DNA from 2 places in the Desulfobulbus oligotrophicus genome. Region 2 is predicted to be linked to the other one. Evidence: riboswitches for the same ligand, from Rfam matches in the RefSeq annotation. Region 2 holds a riboswitch; the other holds the start of a gene.
The links. A riboswitch is a leader RNA that binds a small molecule or an ion and turns the genes downstream of it on or off. The one in region 2 is predicted to bind cobalamin.
Positions count from the first base shown of each region.

Region 1: it holds a riboswitch for cobalamin, as region 2 does, so the genes downstream of both, HP555_RS03645 (methylmalonyl-CoA mutase family protein) here and exbB (TonB-system energizer ExbB) in region 2, are expected to answer to the same signal.

Region 1 covers NZ_CP054140.1:793,361-797,781, forward strand. Annotated here, with positions in the region: gene scpA (methylmalonyl-CoA mutase) at 1-141, opposite strand, end outside; gene HP555_RS03645 (methylmalonyl-CoA mutase family protein) at 138-2,273, opposite strand; cobalamin riboswitch at 2,413-2,597, opposite strand; cobalamin riboswitch at 2,754-2,932, opposite strand; cobalamin riboswitch at 3,081-3,281, shown strand; gene HP555_RS03650 (ribonucleoside triphosphate reductase) at 3,333-4,421, shown strand, end outside.
Region 2 covers NZ_CP054140.1:1,865,022-1,869,442, reverse strand. Annotated here, with positions in the region: gene HP555_RS08395 (adenosylcobinamide amidohydrolase) at 1-997, opposite strand, end outside; gene HP555_RS08390 (energy transducer TonB) at 1,095-1,829, opposite strand; gene HP555_RS08385 (ExbD/TolR family protein) at 1,826-2,209, opposite strand; gene exbB (TonB-system energizer ExbB) at 2,190-2,621, opposite strand; cobalamin riboswitch at 2,959-3,141, opposite strand; gene HP555_RS08375 (hypothetical protein) at 3,438-3,905, shown strand; gene HP555_RS08370 (hypothetical protein) at 3,991-4,251, shown strand; gene crcB (fluoride efflux transporter CrcB) at 4,365-4,421, shown strand, end outside.

The DNA of each region.
Region 1 (4,421 bases), 1.1 Mb from region 2:
ATCGATCTGCTCGACCGTGCGCCAGGCCAGTTCTTCGGCGGTGAGGCCGGTCTCCTTCTTGACCTTGGCTGCCCAGGCTTGATAATCCATGGGCGCAGAGACAGGCTTGAATCCAATGGTGGTAAAGTCAGGCGAACTCATGCGATCACCTCCAGATGTTTTTGCAGTTTGGTGAGCAGCTCCAGGGCATTGACACGAACATGGAGGAACTCATCCACGCCTGCCTCCTTAAAAGCATCCACATGTTCTTTAGGGAATCCCGCAAGGATGATCATGATGTGGGGATCAGCAGCTTTCAGCTGTTGCGCCAGTGCAGGGACAATATCCGGATACGTGGCATCAGTGGAACAGATGACCACGGCTTTAGCTCCAGAATCGAGTGTAGCCTTGGCTGCCTCGTCAACGGTGCCAAAGCCGTTGTTGCCGATGGTCTCAAAACCGCCGACATTGAAAAAGGCGGTGGAAAAATCAGCTCGGGCTTTGTGCTGGGGAATGGGCCCCATATTGGCCAAAAAGAGCTTGGGAACGATGCCGGTACGGGCCGTGTAATCCTCGGTGGCACGACGGATCTTTTCAAAGGGTTCGGCACCGCGATGGATGTTGAGCGGTTGAACGGCGATCTCCCCGGCCTCTTTCTGCAGAGCACCGGCCACCATACCCAAGGTGGCTCCCCGGCGGGCAGCCTTGATGGTCTGGGCCATAACTGTACTGTCAAGAGTGGAGCGACATTCGCGGATGGCTGTCAGGGCCGCAGCGCAGGCCTGGTCGTCGATACTGCCCGCATGGGCCTTGAGCGCCTGTGTCCTTTTCTCGCGGAACCCCTGATGATCAAAAGGCTCGGCCAGTTGGCGTTTCTCCTGCAAATTCGGATACATGTTGGTGCCGACGAACCGGTCAGTGCGCGTGGCAACGTTTTTCGCTCGCTGTGCCGCTGTCTCAGCCACCCCTTCCTGTGGCATCCCCTTCTCAAGTGCAGCCAGCATGCCGCCGGCTGCCTCGATATCCTGGAACAGCTTCCAGGCCTTCTCGGCCAACTGGGCGGTTATCTTCTCCACATACCAGCAGCCGCCGGCCGGATCGATCACCTTATCGAAATGGCCCTCATCTTTGAGCACGATCTGCACATTGCGGGCAATACGACGGGAAAACTCGTTGGGTGTGCGGAAGATCTCATCAAAAGGCCCGACGTGCATGCTGTCGACACCACCGGCAATGCCGGAAAAAGCTTCAGTGGAAACGCGCAGCATATTTACCCAGGGGTCCACCTCGGTCTTGTTCCACGTGGCTGTACGGGCATGAACATACATCTTCTGAGCCTCGGCATTACCACCGAAGGAGTCGATTACCTGGGCCCAGACCATTCGTGCAGCGCGGAACTTGGCAATTTCCATAAAGAAGTCATTGCCGATTGCAAACTCAAAGTTCATGCGCACCGCAATATCGTTGATGCCAAGTCCGCGTTCAAGCAGGGCGCGGATGTAGGCCACTCCGGTGGCCAGGGCATAGGCAATATCCTGCACAGCATTACCGCCGCTGTTACGGTAATCTTCCGTGCCAACGGTGATTGTACGCACTTTAGGGGCATGCTCCATGGCCCACAGGGTGAGTTGCGCCATCCGGTCGTAGGCCTCGGCCGAAGAACAGGGCAGCTTTCCCGCAACGGCCAGTACACCCAGGGGATCAACCACCAGCGAACCCTCAAGATCAGCAGGCGACTGTCCCTGGTCCTCAATCAGGGCAACAACCAGTGCTGTCTGGGCTATCCCCGTGGCACCGCAGGTGATCCTGCAGGGGTGGGCGGTCAGGTCGATACCCTCCAGGGCAACTTTGGCGTCACTCAGACTTGCAAGCGACAGGCCATCCTTGCCGACCATCTCCGCCGGAGCCTGATCCGGGTCATATCCATTTAAGGTAGCCTGGTCGAACACGATGTTAAGGCTGTTCTGGCCCCGGGTGAGATCATACCTGGCGGCACGATTGAACTCTTCGGGATCGGGCTGGGTAATCTCCTGGGCAATGTGCCAGGCATTGACCCTGGGGCCTGAAGCCGTGGTACCACGCATGTAGGGCGCCTCACCGGGCAGGGTATCGACCAGGGGCAGACCGTCGAGGTCGTGGATGAAGTACATCGGCTGAATGTCAATGCCTTCGTAGGTTTTTTTGACCAAAGTCTTGTCAAAGGACTTGCCCTTCAACTGCTTTTCCACCTCTGCCAGCCACTCGGCATGGGTGTTGGCCGGAAAATCTTTAAGAATGTCCAATGCTGTTCCCATTTTTACTCCTTGTCATTTGGTTAACAAAAAACCCCCGACCCTTTCGGGCCGGGGGTTCCCCTGTCTCTGCACCGCTGATAACACGCAGGCCTCGAACCTGCACAGTGCTGGGATCAACAACGGGAACCACGGCCGCTTACGCTGATCAAAAAAACCGGCAGGTCTTCTGGCTTTCGGATCACCCTACTCTCCACGTCTTCCCGATCAAATCGACCAGTGACATAAGGCGGATTTCGTCCCCGATTACAGCGGCCGGACCGCGACGGACTTGCACCGTCTTCCCTGTTAGGCCATTACAATGGCACCGATTTTTTCTTCTAAAACAACGAGTTAAAACCGAACTACCTGACTACATCGGACCAGCATTCCCCCAATATCTTCCATGAAAAAACGACAAAAAAAATCCCCGGATCAATATAGATTGATCCGGGGATGCCCTGGTTTATCCACGTATCGGTGCCCTCCCTGGTCCAGGGGGAAAGCGCTGTCATCTTTCAGGCAGGTCTTCTGACTCTCGGATCATCCTACTGACTGCGCCTTCCCAGCCTTTTAGCCAGTGACATTGTGCAGCGTTCGTCCCCGAATACAGCGGCGGGCCCGTCTCCGATTCACACGGAGTTCCCTTTTATCCTTACGGAACCTGAAGATGGTACAACAGAATACCGACACTAAAACGAAATCGATCATGACTGTCAAGATAAAAAACTGAAGGATGCGATGTAATCATGCATGCATTGCACCTCCTCCTGTACAGTAACAACACATCAGGCAACGCCTTTTTTAGTGTTGACCATAAACTGAAAACACAATATATAGTGGTCAAGCGGTTCCTCCTGTCCTGAGAGCCAGGAGGAGAATAGGGAATCCGGTGCAAATCCGGAACTGTCGCGCAGCGGTAATCAGGAACGAACATTGTCAAAGACACTGGTCAGTTGACCGGGAAGTGACAACCAGTAGGTTCCCCAATCGCCTGAAAGTCCGAAGACCTGCCGTGAAACCACAGCCGCACATGCAACGGCTGTCACCTGCACCCTCTTGCCTCGCGTCAAGGAGAGAGCCATGTCACACGTCTGTCTGCAACCCTCTGTCAAAGTATTCACCACGATCAGAAAACGCGATCAGCGTCTGGTTCCGTTCGAGTCGGGAAAGATCACCAGCGCTCTTCTCAAAGCCGGTCAGGCCACCGGAGAATTCGGGCTCCCCGAAGCCCGGCGGTTGACCATACATGCCCTGGCCGTTGCCCAAACCCTCCTTGATACCGATGCCCCCTGTGTCGAGGAAATTCAAGATGTGGTGGAAGAGGTTCTGCTCTCCTCCATGTATAAAAAAACGGCCAAGGCCTATATCCTCTATCGGGACCAGCATGCCCGCATCCGGGAGATGGTCACCCGAACGGACCTGTCCCTGATCGACAGCTATCTGCAACGGCTGGACTGGCAGGTGCAGGAAAACTCCAACATGTGTTATTCACTGCAGGGGTTGAACAACTACATCTCCAGTGAAGTCAGCCGGACCTACTGGCTCAACAAGATCTATCCCGCCGAGGTTCGCAGAGCGCACCTGAACGGTGATCTCCATGTCCACGATCTGAACCTGCTGTCCGTCTACTGTGTCGGGTGGGACCTTCGTGATCTGCTTTTAAGCGGTTTTACCGGTGCCCCGGGAAAGGCGGAAAGTGCACCGGCCAGACATTTCCGCAGTGCTCTTGGCCAAATAGTGAACTTCTTCTATACATTACAGGGAGAGGCTGCCGGAGCACAGGCCTTTTCCAGCTTCGACACCCTGCTCGCTCCCTTTATCCGCCACGATCAGCTGACCTACCGGGAGATCAAGCAGGCGCTCCAGGAATTTGTCTTCAACCTTAACGTCCCCACCCGGGTCGGTTTTCAGACCCCTTTCACCAATCTTACCATGGATCTTACCCCGACCAGCAGCCTTCAACAGACACCGGTCGTGATCGGCGGTCAGGAGCAGGATTCGGTCTATGGCGAATACCAGCACGAGATGGACATGCTCAACCAGGCTTTTCTGGAGGTCATGGCCGAGGGAGATGCCCGTGGCCGGGTTTTCACCTTCCCCATCCCAACCTACAACATCACCGCCGACTTCAACTGGGATCATCCTGGTCTGGAAGCACTCTGGCAGACC
Region 2 (4,421 bases):
CGGCATGGGCAGCCATGATCTCCTGTTGACAGGTCTGCGGCAGTACCCCCCAGGAGATCTTGTCTCGCAAATGAACCAGGGCGGCTACGGCGGCAACGGTTAAAGGATCACGTTCGATTGCCAGAAAATTACTGCGCAGCAGTGCAGCCAGTTCCTGATCAAGAAACGCACAGATCATATCCTGCATTCCGATCCGGTTTAAGCCGAAACGTTCCAGATGAATTTTCGCTGAACATTGGCTGATCGGCGTGAGCTGGTTCTGGCGGGCAAGCGACTGTTTTGTGGCCTCGTACACAGCCCGGCCGATCATCTCTCCCAGTTTGACGTGTTTACCACTGCTGGTCAGCGGCACTTCGTCGTTTTCCAGGGCGGCAACCGCGATCTGATCAGTGCCGGTGCCGGTGGCCAGACCATCGGAATACCGGGAGTTAACCGCCAGCTCCTGCAACACCGCCACCTTGGCCTCAGTGGCAGTCATAATGCAGCGGGTCAGGGCTCCAGGGGTTAACGGTCTGCTGATAAACACCATGGTGTTGATCGTGCCCGGCCCGGGAACAGTGGTTGCCGTGGTCAGGGATTCAAACCCGGTCGCAGTCTCCACAACCGTGGCAGGATCACCCACCCGGCCGGCATTGGCATCCACACCGCCGGTACAGATTGCAGCAACGGTCAGACCGCGAAACTGTTGCTGTGCAATACAGGCATTGTGCATGTTGGCAGCCGTCCCCAAAGTGGCGCACTGTTCAGCAGGCAGGCCGTACTGGGCACAGATGGTCCGACGGTAGCTGTGGGGGTCATCACAGGGCTGTGCCGACAAGCGCTTGCTGTGACCAGCGGGTTCACAGCTCTGGTGATTGTACACACAGGTAAGATCAAAACGCAGGCCTCCGGCAACAGGACAGGTGGAGAGGATGCTGTGCGGTTTGAGAAAACAGGCGCAAAGTATTTTTTCCTGCCGATGAATTTCAACGCCATTGTACAAAGTGTCGATGAGCATGCCGGGGTTTTCCTCGAAACCTTCTGGTTTCTCGAGCCGAAAAGGAGTTCTTCAGTGGGTTGGCGGGTTGGTCCAGGTCAGATGCTGATAAAACTTTTCACCCTTCAAGCTTGAAGGTGATCGTCTGTTCCACCATGGCCTTGACCGCCACACCCTTCACCGTGCCCGGCTTAAAGCGCCAGTTGCTGATACAACGCAGCACACTCTCTTCAAAAACACCCTGGGGATCGGCGCTCAGCACCGCAATGCGCCCGACCTTGCCGCGCTCGTCAACCAAAAACCTCACCTTGATCCACCCCTGAATATTGCGCCGTTTGGCAGCCGGCGGATAGATCGGCGATGCCTTGGCCAGCACAGCCAGGGGACCGTCGAGCTGACTGACACTGAAAACACCGCCACCGCCGCCACCTCTTCTCGGTTCGGTTGTTTTCGGCTGATTCGCAGGTGCGGCGGGTGCTGCTGTCTCAGCTGTCGAAGGTGTTTCCCGGGACTCTGTGGTTTCTGCCGCTGCAACCGGTACGATTTCCACAGCCTGCGTCTTTTCCGGTACCGGCTGAATGGTTTTTTTGGGCTTTACCTGCTGTTGTGGCTTCTTTTTTGCCACTGGTTTGGGAACCGTCTTTTTTTTCACTGCCGGGGTCGGCGGCGTTGATTCGACCTTCGGCGGTGCTGCCGGTTCAACGGTTTCGACAGGACCGGCAGCCAGGATGGAAAAATCAAGAGGCACCGGTACCCGCATGATCTGGCTTTGCTGCCCCAGAGAGACCGCACTCCACAGAAGCACTGCATGTAAAAGTACGGAAAAAGTGGTGGCCCCGGCCTGTCGATTCATGGCTGCTGTTCGGTCTGCAGGCTTAAGGTGGTAAATTCCAGCTGTTTGACAGCCTCATACAGATCGACAAACAGCTGGAGCGCTATATCCCGGTCTGCACGGATCGTGATCGGCGTGTCCCGGCTCACCTCCGCCAGTGCAGTTGCCAGTTCCGGTAACGGGGTTTCACTGTTTTCCACCCAGACGGTTCCCTCTTTGGTAATGGCAATGGTCAGAGGCTGCTGAAGAGACGCATCCTGCACAGCCTCGGCTTTAGGCAGGTCAACCTTAATACCGCCGGTGGCGATGAAGGTTGAAGTGGTGAGAACAATGGTCAGCAACACCAGCATCACATCAACCAGCGGAATAACATTCAGATAATCAAATTCCCTTTCGTCCATGACTGATATCCCATTGCATGAGCAGTACCTTGCAACGCCGGAGTAAAAAGTTGTACATGGCCACCGCCGGAATGGCAACCAGCAGACCCATTGCCGTTGCTTTCAGGGCCAGGGCCAGACCGGTCATGATCTTGGCGGTATCAAATCCCACCGAGCCGATATCGTAAAAGGTGAGCATAATGCCGAGCACTGTACCGAGCAGGCCGATATAGGGGGCATTGGAGCCGATGGTGGCAATCATATGGAGTTTGCTGGTCAGATGCAGTTCCAGCTCTCTGCGGTCCCGGTACTGTTCAACACGGGTTGAACGATAGACGAGCCAGCGCTCGAGCGCCACGGCAACTGCAATCACACTGAGCAGTCCAAGAAAACCGAGCACCCCGAAATCTATCAACCTCTGCAGATGTTCCATGGAGATCCTTGCTGATCAAAAAAAGATATGGGTAGAAGATCGGCCTGCCAAAAGTGCGCATAACCGACAGACCATCAGCCGGGAGATGGTGCGAGGTGGCCCTGCAGGCAGCAGCGGGAACACTGCCTGTTCCGGTGCAACACTGTCGCGGAAGGATAAAACGATAGCATCCTCTGCAGGGCTCCCGACATGATGGTCAGGTAAAGCCGACCAGCAGCCGGAATGACCACAGCCTGTGAAACGGGCGAAAAAAAATCCCGGACCGAAAATTCGATCCGGGATAGCCCTATTTATCCACAGAAGTGATGAACCGGGTACGCTGCCGTCCTCGCAGCCGTCTCCTCTATCCATTCAGGCAGGTCTTCTGACTCACGGTTCATCCTACTGACTGCGCCTTCCCGGCCCCATGGGCCAGTGACATCCTGCAGCGTTCGTCCCCGATTACAGCGGCGGGCCCGTCCTCGATTCTCACGAGGTTCCCTCTTACGTTTATACAAACACCTGAACTTGAAATGGATAGAACCCATGCACCACAGATTGTCAAGGAAATTGTTTTGCAGGCAGGGTCACATACCATATACTGAAGGAAAGATATGTGCGTTTTCAATGACCTGGCGTTTTCTTCCAGTGGTGAGAGCCGTCACGGCAAAAGGCCTCTTCTGATCTGTTCCTTACCTGTGATGTATGGTTGTATCTTCCGGCAGAGTCAGGGTATATATCTGAGTTGCCCGTGCAAACAGACCTTGTGCCGGGTGGACGAAACATATGACCATAAGCACCTGCTCCCATCATCGCCCTTACCTGTGGTCAAGCGAAATGAAAACAATCCTCACAACCCTTCTCGTCTGTTTACTGGCAGGTACAGCCTGGGCCACCAGGCAGTTTCCGGAAATGCTGGTGTACAACAACACAACCTACGACATGTACACCACCCCGCTGGAAGCGCTCTTTCCCGCAGGAAAAACCAAAACCTTTGTGCCACGACCGCCCTCAACAGCCTGTATACGTGGGTACGTCGGTTCATGGAAAATAGAAGATGATTGGCTGTTCCTTGTTGCCCTATACGACGGTACCCCGCATCGAAGCGTCATACCACTGACCGAAATTGATCCACAGTGGGTCTCACCTGTGAGGGCGGACTGGTTTTCCGGTACTCTGCGCCTCGGCAGCGGTAGGATCCTGTCGCGAGCCATGGGCGTTGATGCAACACGAGAAAAGGAAGTTTATCTGGATGTCAAAAACGGCAAGGTCATCTCAAGCCGCCACGTTCACAATACAAAATAAGACAGACCAAACAAACACCGCCACCTGGAAAACCTATAGCAATCCACAGTATGCTTTCATCTTCAAATATCCGCAAAACTGGGTTGTGGAAGATGAAGGATACCATGAGACTGCCGGAGGGTGCCGGGCAGACGTACCCTCGCTGGCACTTTATGAACAGGGAAAGGAAGAAAATTTAAACGATTGGATTCGTGTAAATCCCCGGCAGTTTATGCGTGAGGATGGAAGATGTTTAGAGATCAGAAAACATGCCATCTGCACCTACAGTACGGATGCAGCGGTGCCGGCAGCATACAACCATTTTGTTGCCGACTTTACCTTGCAACCGACTACGAAAAAACGATAAACAGATATATCCGGCCAACTGCCTATGCAGCACGACCAGATTTCAGTGCACACAACAAACATTCATATTCTCACTCTTCCGGATGCCGACAGCTGCATCTGCTGCATTTTTAGATGAACAGGCACACTCTATACGCTCTTGTCATTGTCGCCGCCGGCGGCGCGCTCGGT